3 regions of the Microbacterium sulfonylureivorans genome follow, and region 2 is predicted to be linked to each of the others. Evidence: predicted binding sites of a transcription regulator. Region 2 holds the regulator's gene; each other region holds the start of a gene.
The links. Region 2 encodes HspR, which represses chaperone genes until heat shock. Its sites were predicted from a motif close to AAGTTGAGTCNNNNNGACTCAACTT; they were not measured.

Region 1 (3,898 bases), 650 kb from region 2:
CAAGGCGAGCACCGAGGAGCGCGCGAAGGCCGTCCTCGACGTCTTCCAGTCCAAGCTGATCAAGCGCGGCATCTCGCTCAAGAGCCTCGAATCGGGCGAGCCCTTCGCCAGCGGCAAGGAGTTCCGGATCGTCTCGACGATCAAGGACGGCATCTCGTCGGAGAACGCCAAGAAGATCAGCAAGCTCATCCGCGACGAAGGCCCCAAGTCGGTCAAGTCTCAGATCCAGGGCGACGAACTGCGCGTGCAGTCGAAGAGCCGCGACGACCTCCAGGAGGTACAGCGCCTCCTCAAGGCGGCCGACCTCGAGGTCGACCTCCAGTTCATCAACTACCGGTAGCGCTCGCCGCTGACCTGGGGCTCTCCGCAGGCGTCTGAGTGTGTTCCCGCCTCGACAGATGACGCACAGCGTCGTCGCAGCCGCACGCGTCGCTCGAGTGTGATGGATCGCGATCGGCCGGTCAGCCGGACGATGCGCGACCGGCGAGATCTCCCAGGAGGACGAGACTCTCGTCGACGGCGCGGGCGAGGACGCGCTCAGGAGGGCCGGTCAGGTTCAGGAACAGCGCACCGTCGTCGTCAGCCGTCGCCCATCCCAGATAGACGGTGCCCGGCTCATGACCGCCCTCGGGGTCGGGTCCGCCGACACCGGTCGTCGCGACACTGATGTCGGCGTGCAGCAGGGCCCTCGCCCCGCGGGCGAGTTGGCGGGCACAGGCTTCCGAACAGGGGTCGACTCCGCGCGCAACTCCCAGCAGGCTCACCTTGACCTCGGTGCGGTACGCGACCACTCCACCGCAGAACCAATCGCCCGCCTCCGGGCCGCTTCCCACCGCGCTCGCGAGGAGGCCGGAAGTGAGCGATTCGGCGACCGCGACGCTCACGTCACGTGCCCGGCACAGCCGGGCGAGGCGTTCGACGTCGTCCCGCATGACCTATCCCCGCTCCTGCGCCGGCACGATCCGGAACTGCTCGGTCGACGCGCTCAGCTCTGCCATCACCGTCAGCATGTTCTCACGCAGGCGCCCGGTGCTCGATGGCGCCGGTGAGGGCTTGACATTCCCATGGTCTCCCCCTCGGACACCGGGTGAAATCGTGCGTCGACCGGTGCGGGGCCGAGTCGTCTCCGGCCCCGCACCAGTACGACGATGGACTACTGCTCGATCGGCTGCGGAGCGTCGGACTCGTGCGCCCGAATGGTGCCGGGCGCGTCTGCGGTGGCAACCTCGATGCGTCGGGGCTTGGCCTTCTCGCTCACCGGGATCGTGACAGACAGCACTCCGTTGTCGTAGGACGCGCTGATGCGATCGGTGTCGATGCCCTGTCCGAGGTTGAGCTGCCGGACGAACGTCGCCGCCTCGCGCTCGCGTGTGATCCACTTCACTCCATCGCCGGACGCAAGGGTCCGCTCGGCTCGAATCGTCAGCAGCTGTCCGTCGACATCGATGTCCACCGAGCCGGGGTCGACACCGGGCAGGTCGGCGTCGAGCACGTAGTGGTCGCCATCCCGGTACAGGTCCATCGGCATCCGCCGCGGCCCTCGTCGGGTTTCGAGAAGCGTCGACGCAAGACGGTCGAGGTCACGGAACGGGTCGTAGCTGGCCATTGTCATCTCCTTCTCTCATCGCCCGAGCACCTCGCCCGAGCGGCGCAATCGAAGTTGAGTCGATGCGACTCAACTAAATTCAGATTAGCACTCGACGTAGGAGAGTGCCAGGTTCTCGGCGTACGACCGTCACGACGCTCCTCGCGGCAAGGATTCCCCCGACGAATCCGCAATGAGTTCAGACGCCTGTCCGCGCAGGAACTCCGCGTATCCCCCGGGAGACCTGCCCACGAAGCGTCCCGAGGTGAGCACCTCGGCCGCGTCGCTTCCGAGGATGACTGCGCCGAGCGCGCGGCACCGTGACACGAGGTCGACGTCCTCGTGCTCACCGATGGACGCGAACCCGCCGGCCTCGATGTAGGACTGTGCACGCAACCCCAGGTTGGCGCCGTGGATGTTGAGGTTCGTCCTTCCCCGCGGGTGCGTCCGCAGCCAGTGCTCGCGCTGGATCGGTGACAGGTCGGCGAAGTCAGGACGCACGGTGCCGAGCCATATGTCCGCAACGCGGGACGTCGCATGCTGATGTGTGAGCCAGTGAGGCGGCACGCGCGAGTCCGCATCGGTGTTGGCGATCCATACGCGATCGGCGTCGAGGTCGTCCAGCGCCCGGAGCCCGGCGGCGATGCCGTGCCGCCGCGCGGCACCGACCCGCGCCGCGTCGCAGTGCAGCACGGGAAAACCCGATGCGATGGCGATCTCGGCGGAGGCGTCCGTACAGGCATCCAGCACGATCCGGACCTCGCAGCGCAGCCGCGCCTCCCGCGCCGCCTGCACGGCCGAGGCGAGCGCAACCAGGCTGGGTTCGAGCAGGTCCGCCTCATTGCGAACGGGGATGACCGCGACCATCGCCTCGACGACGGGACGCTTCATACGAGACCCTCGCGTTCCGCCACGGACACCGCGGTCAGCGGCGCGAAGACCTCGAGGACGAAGTCGCGCTCGCGGTGGGAGACAAGGGTCTGCCACCCGATCATCTCGTTCAGGGCGTCGTGCACGTCGTCGCCGGACAGCGGATACTCCGCAACCGGATGGCGCCAGTGGCAGGCGACGACGCACCCGCGCTCACTCAGCGAACCTGCGATGTGATGGAGCAGGCGCCGCAGGTCCGGTCCTGAAAGGTAGTAGCCGACCTCCGAGAGCACGACGGTGTCGAACTCGCCGATCGGCCAGTCGTCGGGCGCAGCGGCGCGCAGCACGGTGACCCGTGGGTCGCCGCGCAGTCGCTCCCGAGCCTTCGCCGCGGCCGCTTCGGCGGCATCCATCGCCACGACTCGCTCAGAGCGCCGGGCGAGCTCCGCGGTCAGGATGCCCGTCGCGCAGCCCACCTCGAGCACGGCGCCGAGGCGGGACTCCGGCAAGGATGCGAGCAGGATCGCACGCTTGCGCTCCTCGTACCAGCGGGTCTCGAATCCCCACGGGTCATCGCCGTTGCGGTCGTAGAACGCGTCGAACCACGCGGCGTCGAGCCCGTCCGAGACAGCCGGCTCCTCGCGCTCTCCGAGGAAGACCTCCACATCCCGTTCGAAGTGCGACCTCATTCCGGCGTGGAGGAGCACTTCATCCCCCTGCTGCGACGAAAGGGCTTCGATCTGAGTCGTGTGGCATGCGATCGCCCGCCGCTTCCGTTCCCTCTCTTCGTCGCGAAGGCGGAGAACCCTCGCTCGCACCCAGGGAACGTCGTCCGCCCCTCCCCAGTGCCACGCCCAGATCGGGTACGCGACGTGGAGAAGTCCGCGAGGCGCGCAGACCGAGGCGACCACTTCTGCCACGATGCGGTGGTCACGATGGCCGTCACCCGACCAGGGCGCGGCGACGATCACCCGGTCGGCCGATGCAGCCGGCGCACCGTCGACGACGGCGACCAGCTGCGCGCGCAGGCGGGCGGTGTGCTCGTGGAGCTCGCCGTCGGGAAGGCCGAGGAAGCGGATGTCGCTGCCCGGCGCGACCCGTGAGACCGCCTCTTCGGTCTCCCGGCGCCGAAGCGAGGACAGCTGCTCGGGCGTATGAGTGGGCGACATGGGGTGCGACCCCTCGCCGTCGCTCGCGACCACGACCACGACCGGGGTGCCCCTGCTCGACGCGCGCGCCATCAGCCCGGCGGCACCGAGCGTCTCATCGTCGGGGTGCGCCGCCACCACGACGAGGAAGTCGACGTCGTCCTCGAGATCGACGAGGGTGCGTGCGCGAAGCGCCTCCTGCCAGTCGGATTCGGGAGTGCCGGGATCGAGATGACTGAATCGGACGCTCACTGCGCATCCTCCGACTCCAGGACGAGGCGTCCAAGGCGCGCGG
Region 2 (3,898 bases):
GACAAGCACGGCGACCTCGAGGAGGGCACGCCGTTCGCCGCGATCGCCGTGAAGCTGCGCGGCGTCGCCGAGCGGATGGGCCTGTCGACGTACGGCGAGGCGGGAGAGCTGTTCGACCCGCAGCACCACGAGGCCATCTTCCAGGCCCCGACCCCCGGCGTGGAGGCGGCGACGATCCTCGAGGTCGTCGAGGTCGGCTACCGCCTCGGCTCGGTCGAGCTCCGCCCGGCGAAGGTCGTCGTCGCGGTGCCCGCCGAGTAGGCCGGAGGAGCATCGATGGCCAGTCAGGACTGGTTCGACAAGGACTTCTACACGATCCTCGGCGTCTCGAAGGACGTCAGCGACGCTGATCTCAAGAAGACGTACCGCAAGCTCGCGCGGAAGTACCACCCCGACTCCAACCAGGGCGATGCCGCGGCAGAGGCGAAGTTCAAGGAGGTCAGCGAGGCGTACTCGGTGCTCTCCGACGCGGAGCAGCGCAAGGAGTACGACCAGATCCGGGCCATGGGCTCCGGTGCGCGCTTCACCGCGGGCGGCCAGGGCGGTGCGGGCGGCTTCGAAGACGTCTTCAGCATGTTCAACCAGGGCCGCGGTGGCAGCAGCTACCAGAGCGAGGACTTCGACGACATCTTCTCGATGTTCAACCAGCAGCAGGGCGGCGCCGGCTTCGGCACGGGCCGCTTCGGTCAGTCCACCGGCGGCTATCGCGGCTACGGCGGTCCGACCCGCGGTGCGGATGTCACGGCGCGCACGACGATCGACTTCATCACGGCCACGAAAGGCGAGACGATCACGCTCCAGGGCGAGGACGGTCGCCCGTTCAAGGTGAAGATCCCTGCCGGCGTGTCCGACGGGCAGAAGATCCGCCTCCGGGGCCGCGGGCATCCGTCTCCGGACGGCGGCGAGACCGGCGACGTGGTCGTGCAGGTCGCCGTGCGGCCGCATCCGGTGTTCGCCCGCGACGGCCTCAACCTGCGCGTGACGATCCCGGTGACGTTCACCGAGGCGGCGCTCGGTGCGACGATCGAGGTGCCCACGCTCGGGGGAGACCCCGTCAAGCTGCGGGTGGCGCCGGGAACGCCGTCGGGTCGCGTGCTGCGGGTGAAGGGTCGTGGCGTGCAGACCGCGAAGGGCACCGGAGACCTCCTCGCCGAGGTCCAGGTCGCGGTGCCGTCGCACCTCGACGATGCCGCGCGCGAGGCGCTCGAGCGATACCACGAGCTCGAACCGAAGGAGAATCCGCGTGCCGACCTCATGGCGAAGGCACGCGGCTGACCGCAATGGGAGACTGAAGCGACAGGGAGGCGGGTGACATGGGCGAGCAGCACGACATCGACGACGACGCTCCGATCTTCGCGATCGCCGTAGCCGCCGAGCTGTCGGGCATGCACCCGCAGACCCTCCGCCAGTACGACCGGCTCGGGCTGGTGGTGCCCGCTCGCACGCCGGGCGGCTCCCGCCGCTACTCGCTGCGCCACGTGGCGCAGCTCCGAGAGGTCGCGCGCATGTCGTCCGACGGCATCGGGCTTCCCGCGATCGCGCGCATCCTCGAGCTCGAAGACCGCGTCCGCGAGCTCCACGTGCGCGTGCGCGACCTCGAGGAGCGCGTGCGCACCGAGCTCGAGCGTCGCCCCGGAGCGCGCGTCTTCGCGGCGGGAAGCACCGGGTCGGTGGTCACGCTCCGCCACGGCACCCGCGTGCGTCGCGCCACCGAGCTCGTCGTGTGGCGGCCGCGTCAGCAGCTCGAGCGGGGCGAGGCGGATGCGGGTGCCGCACCCGGCGACGCTCCGCCGCAGGGCTGAGCCGCGGCATCCGCTCGCCCTCCGGCGCGTCGGACGCACGGGCCACGACTCAGGCCTGCCGACCTTCGACGACGTGCGGGCGATCGTGCGGGCGCTGCCCGAGACGCACGAGGGCGTCGACGGCCATCGCGGTGGCGCGATGTGGCGCACGACCCCGACCACCTGTGCGAGGTCGTCATCGACGCGTGGCTGCTGCGGGCGCCCAAGCGGGTCGCGACGGAGTGGCTCGCCGTGAACCCGTCCTGACTGCTGCGCCCGGTGCGCACGCCGCGCGTCAGGCGGCGTCGACGCTCCGGTGCTTCCGGAACAGCTGCCAGTCCGCGCGGGACAGATCGGCGTAGGCGTACGACCACTCCAGGATCGCCTCTCCGGCGACGCGCCCGCCGCCGATGTATCCGGCGACCACGGCGGCGTTGGGGGACTGGCCGTGGGCGCGGGCGAGCGTGGTGGCGCAGGCGTCCGCGTACCACCCGAAGGCGGCGTCCTCGAGGGTGTCGACGTCGAAGCCGCCCTTCTTGTCGTGGAACTGACGCACGTAGAACGAGCGCTCCGGGGCGCCGTCCGGGGGCGAGCCGGTGAGGTGCCCGAGGAAGGGATCCGACACCGCCTGCAGGATCCGCTGCATGGCGACCACCCGGCCGCCCTCGCCGTTGGCCTCGATGAACCGCCCGACGCCGTCGGGCTGCTCGACACCGCCGTACTCGATGAGCACGCTCTGCCCGGCCTCCTTGGCCTGGAGGATCAGCGCGTTGTCGTCGCCGTCGGCGAGCGAGATCAGGTAGCAGCGAGTGCCGACGCTGCCCACGCCGACCACGCGCCGGGCGATGTCGGTCACGTGGTACTTCTGCAGCAGCACGCGGATGTCGATGTTCGCGGACTGCTGGTAGACCTCCACGTACTCGTTGATGCGCAGCTCGATGCGCGGGTCGACGTGCGTCATCGTCGGGGGAAGCTCGATGAACGTGAGCCGGCCGGACTCGTCGCGGGTGGTGAGCTTCTTCACGGCACGGGCGGCTGTGCGCTTCTCGGCGTCCTTCACCGCCTTATGGAGCGCCTCCGCGGACTCGGGGTCGAGGGAGTCTGACCCGGCGGCGGCATCGAAGTGGTCGTAGTACCGCTTGAGCGGGCTGCGCTTCGCGCCGTTGCCGAGGGCCCGCGCGTAGGTGCGCACGGCGCCGAGCGCGGCATCCCGCACCACCTTGTCGTCGCGGGAGGTCGACTGTCCTGCGATGACGATGCTCGTCACGAGACGCTTGACGTCCCACTCCCACGGCGCCCACGCCGACTCGTCGAAGTCGTTCAGGTCGAACACGAGCGTTCGCTGCGGCGAGGCGAAGAGCCCGAAGTTCGAGACGTGCGCGTCGCCGCATGACCCGACGTCGAGGCCGCTGCTGGGCGACCGTGCGAGGTCGGCCGCCATGAGGGCCGCCGTTCCCCGGTAGAACGCGAACGCGCTCTCGGCCATGCGCTGCGTGCGAATGGGCACGAGCTCGGGCACACGCGTCGAGTCCTGGCGATCGAGGATCGCCATCGGATCGCGCTCGCCGCCGGGAAGGATGGCGAGCTCCTCGCGCGGGACGGCGTCGCGCGCCGCTCGTCCTTCCTCCAGGTGCTCCTGCAGGGTGGGCGGAGCAGACCAGGTCTCCGCCAGCGGCCTCACGTCCGTCGTTGACATGGCCCCAGTGTGGCACCGCCCGGCGGCGCGCGGGGGTGAGTTCACGGGTGAAATCCCATCGACGCCGCCGGCCGTCGATACCCTGGCGGCGTGACCCGCGCCGTGACCCCTCCGCCCGCACCGGTGCTCTCGCCGAGCCTGCGCACCCTCCTGGGCCTCGCGGCGGCGGCGGTGGTGCTCGCCGGCGTGTACTTCGCGCGCGACCTGGTGGGGCCTCTCGCCCTCGCCGTCGTGCTCGTCGTCATCTGCGAGCCGGTGCGCCGCCCGCTCGAGCGAAGAGGGTGGCCGCGCTGGACGGGCACGACCTCGGTCATCGTCGTCGCGTACCTCGTGCTCGTGCTCATGGGAGCGCTGCTGTGGCTCGCGGGCACGCAGTTCGCCCGCCTCGTCGCCGACTTCTCCGACGAGCTGCAGGCGAACG
Region 3 (3,898 bases), on a different contig from region 2:
GCTTGGACAGCCGCGCCTCGGAGGCTCCGAGCAGGAGCCCGACGATCTGCCGCAGCTGCGGCTTCTCGAGCTTGCGGAACAGCACGATCTCGTCGATGCGGTTGAGGAACTCCGGCCGCATCGCCTCACGGAGCCGGCCCATGACGCGGTCGCGCAGGTCTCGGTCCGAGCCGAACCCGGTCGCTCCGCCGCCGTCGGCGATGAAGCCGATGGCGCCGCCGCGCGAGGCGAGGAACTCGCTGCCGATGTTCGACGTCATGACGACCACGGTGTTGCGGAAGTCGACGGTGCGCCCCTGCCCGTCCGTCAGGCGCCCCTCGTCGAGCACCTGCAGCAGCAGGTTGAACACGTCGGGGTGCGCCTTCTCGATCTCGTCGAACAGCACGATCGAGTACGGGTTGCGGCGGACGCGCTCGGTGAGCTGCCCGGCCTCGTCGTAGCCGACGTACCCGGGAGGAGCCCCGACGAGGCGCGACACGGTGTGCCGCTCGCCGAACTCGCTCATGTCGAAGCGGATCACCGCGGTGTCGTCGTCGAACAGCGATCCCGCGAGAGCCTTCGCGAGCTCCGTCTTCCCGACGCCCGTCGGACCGAGGAAGAGGAACGAACCGACCGGCCGGTGAGCGTCGCCCATGCCGGTGCGGTTGCGGCGCACGGCCTTCGCGACCACGGCGACCGCGTCATCCTGGCCGATCACGCGATCGTGCAGCTCGTCCTCGAGTGCCGACAGCCGCTCGCGCTCGGTCTCGGTCAGGCGGCTCGCCGGGATGCCGGTGGCCCGGCTGATCACGGCGGCGATCTCGGGCTCGTCCACGACCGCGTCGACCCCCGCGCCCGCCGCAGGGCGGGCCGTGGCCTCGTCGAGCCGGGCCTGCACGTCGGCGATCTGGTCGCGGATGCGCGATGCCTCCTCGTAGTGCTCGGCCGAGACCGCGGCGTTCTTGTCTGCTTCGAGTGTCGCGAGGCGTTCGATCAGACCGCTGACGTCGGCCTTCGCGCCCAGGCGGAGCCGGAGCCGTGCGCCGGCCTGATCGATGAGGTCGATGGCCTTGTCGGGCAGCACGCGCTCGGCGAGGTATCGATCGCTCAGCTCGACGGCGGCCCGGATCGCCTCGTCGGTGTAGACGATGCCGTGGTGCTCCTCGTACGCGGGCTTCAGCCCGCGCAGGATGAGCACGGCGTCCTCGACGGAGGGCTCGCCGACCCTGACCGGCTGGAAGCGTCGCTCGAGCGCGGGGTCCCTCTCGACGACGCGGTACTCCTTGAGCGTCGTGGCCCCCACCAGGTGGAGGTCGCCGCGCGCGAGCCGGGGCTTGAGGATGTTGCCGGCGTCCATGCCGCCGTCGCCGGCGCCGCCCGCGCCGACGACCGTGTGCACCTCGTCGATGAACACGATCAGCTCGCCCTTGTGCGCGGCGATCTCGTCCATCGTCTTCGTCAGCCGCTCCTCGAAGTCGCCGCGGTAGCGTGTGCCGGCGAGCATCGCCGGGAGGTCGAGGGCGATCACGCGCTTGTCGAGCAGCTGCTCGGGGACCCCGCCGTCGACGATCGCCTGCGCGAGCCCCTCCACGATCGCGGTCTTGCCGACGCCGGCCTCGCCGACGAGCACCGGGTTGTTCTTCGTGCGACGGCTCAGGATCTCGATCGTCTGCTCGATCTCGTCGGCGCGTCCGATCACCGGGTCGAGCCCGCCGGCGAGGGCGAGAGCCGTCAGGTCGGTGCCGTAGGTGTCGAGCAGAGGCGTGTCGGATGCCGCGGCATCCGCGTCCTCGTCCGTCGGCGACGATCCGCCTGCCGTGACCGTCTCGCGCAGTCCCTGGGTGAGGGCCTCGGCCGTCACGCCGGCGCGCGCAAGGACCTGACCGGCGGGGGTGTCCTGGGCAAGGACCAGGGCGAAGAAGAGGTGCTCGGGGTCGACGTAGGTCGATCCCGACGAGCGCGCCACCTGGAACGCGTGGAACAGCGCGCGCTGAACGGACGGGGTGATGACCGCTCCGTCGACGTCGGCTGCGGACGACGCCGCAGGGAGGCGTTCGTCGGTGGCGCGGAGGATGGCCCGGGGATCGGCTCCGATGTGCTCGACCGCGTCGCGTGCGGGCGCCTCCTCGACGAGGACGCGCAGCAGGTGCAGGGCATCGAGCTCGCGCTGGCCGCGCGCGAGCGCGAACCTTCCGGCGCGCTGGAGCAGCTCCTGGGTGCGCGCACCGAGGAATCGGCTGAGGTCGATCGACCGTTCCGCACGTGCGCGCTCCCCCGCCAGGTACCGGGCGAGGAACTCGTCGAACGAGCCGCCGTTCTCGTCGGCGCCGGCGGAGGGGGTGAAGTCTTCGGGCATTCCGTTTCTCCCTGGAAGTTGAGTGGAGGACTGTCAAGTCTAAGAACTTGAGTACAGCCGTATCAACTTAAACCGCACCCAGCGGAGTGTATTCCCGGGCCGCGTCCCTCTCGGGGAGCCCCCTGGCCCGGTAGCCTCGTCCCAGCCTCTGCGACAGGACCGACATGAGCGACAGCCCCACCGACAGCACGCCCGACTCCGCGACGCCGATGGTGCAGCCCGCTCCTCCCGACATCGCGGCCGCCACGGCCGGGCGCCTGGCGCGGGAGCAGTGGGGCATCGTCGCGCGCCCGCGACGGCCGAGACCGCGGCGATCTGCAGGCGCCTGCGCTCGCTCGGCGTGATCGCCCAGCCCACCGGCGACCATCAGAACATCCTGAAGATCAAGCCGCCGATGTGCTTCACGAGAGAGAGCGCGGACGCGCTCGTCGACGCGCTGGACCGGGTGCTGACGACGGGGTGGTGATCGCGGCCGCCCGGTGTCCGGGGTCGCGCGTAGCGTCGGTCGCGGGCGCGGGCGCGTCCGTCGATACACAGGAGGCAGCACCATGGATTGGAAGATCGAGCTGATCTTCGTGCCGGTGACCGACGTCGACCGGGCCAAGGACTTCTACGTGAAGATCGGCTTCCACGCCGACCACGACCAGACCCCCACCGAGGGGCTCCGCTTCGTGCAGCTGACACCGCCGGGCTCGGCGTGCTCGATCGCGTTCGGGACGGGCCTCGGGGTCGACCTCGAGCCCGGGCAGCAGAACACGATCCAAGTCGTCGTCCCCGACGCCGACGAGGCGCTCGCGCACCTGCGCGGGCTCGGCGTCGACGCGCAGGGGGTCGACGAGCAGGCGTGGGGCCGCTTCGTCACGTTCGACGACCCCGACGGCAACACCTGGACGCTGCAGGAGCTCCCCGACTACGGGGTCTGAGCGGAGCGTCGTCGCGAGCGGGCGACCGTCACGGCAGGCGAAGCACGACGGCGCCGCGCTTGCGGCCGGTGTCGACGTACCGGTGAGCGGCGACGATGTCGTCGAGCTCGAACGTCCGGTCGATCACCGGGCGCACCGCGCCCGCGGCGGCGAGTTCGACGAGTCGCTCGACGACGGGCTTGCCGAAGAGCGTCCCCTCGTGGGTGACACGGCGCCCCGAGCGGCGCGACTGACCCTTCTCGCGGAGCATGGCCGGACCGTCGGCGATGACGAGCAGGAGCGTGCCTCCAGGTTTCAGGACGCGTTCGACCCGTGTGAAGGGGGCGTTGCCGACGCACTCGACGACGACGTCCCAGGTTTCGTCTCCGGCGGCGAAGTCCTCCCGCTCGTAGTCGATCACGCGATCGGCCCCCAGCGACCGGACGAGGTCGGCGTTGCGACCGCTCGTGACCGCCGTCACCCGGGCGCCTGCGTGGGCGGCGAGCTGGATCGCCGACGAGCCGACCGCCCCCGAACCGCCGTTGACGAGGACGTCGACCCCGGGACCGAGGGCGACCTGGTGGAGGAACGAGATGGCGGTGTATCCCCCGAACGCGAGCGCCGCGGCATCCTCGAACGACATTGCGTCGGGGATGCGCAC

Region 1: the regulator HspR is predicted to act here: its motif matches at 1,658-1,682, upstream of EER34_RS02700 (Hsp20/alpha crystallin family protein).
Region 3: the regulator HspR is predicted to act here: its motif matches at 2,380-2,404, upstream of EER34_RS14440 (ATP-dependent Clp protease ATP-binding subunit).

What each region holds. Positions count from the first base shown of each region.
Region 1 covers NZ_RJAD01000001.1:601,507-605,404, forward strand. Annotated here, with positions in the region: gene EER34_RS02690 (YajQ family cyclic di-GMP-binding protein) at 1-340, shown strand, start outside; gene EER34_RS02695 (CinA family protein) at 462-932, opposite strand; gene EER34_RS02700 (Hsp20/alpha crystallin family protein) at 1,154-1,606, opposite strand; gene EER34_RS02705 (glycosyltransferase family 2 protein) at 1,736-2,476, opposite strand; gene EER34_RS02710 (bifunctional PIG-L family deacetylase/class I SAM-dependent methyltransferase) at 2,473-3,855, opposite strand; gene EER34_RS02715 (acyl-CoA dehydrogenase) at 3,852-3,898, opposite strand, start outside.
Region 2 covers NZ_RJAD01000001.1:1,249,992-1,253,889, reverse strand. Annotated here, with positions in the region: gene EER34_RS05530 (nucleotide exchange factor GrpE) at 1-261, shown strand, start outside; gene EER34_RS05525 (DnaJ C-terminal domain-containing protein) at 277-1,275, shown strand; gene EER34_RS05520 (heat shock protein transcriptional repressor HspR) at 1,314-1,802, shown strand; gene EER34_RS05510 (DUF2252 domain-containing protein) at 2,077-3,477, opposite strand; gene EER34_RS05505 (AI-2E family transporter) at 3,568-3,898, shown strand, end outside.
Region 3 covers NZ_RJAD01000003.1:200,732-204,629, forward strand. Annotated here, with positions in the region: gene EER34_RS14440 (ATP-dependent Clp protease ATP-binding subunit) at 1-2,335, opposite strand, end outside; gene EER34_RS17560 (hypothetical protein) at 2,607-2,801, shown strand; gene EER34_RS14450 (VOC family protein) at 2,884-3,258, shown strand; gene EER34_RS14455 (NAD(P)-dependent alcohol dehydrogenase) at 3,287-3,898, opposite strand, start outside.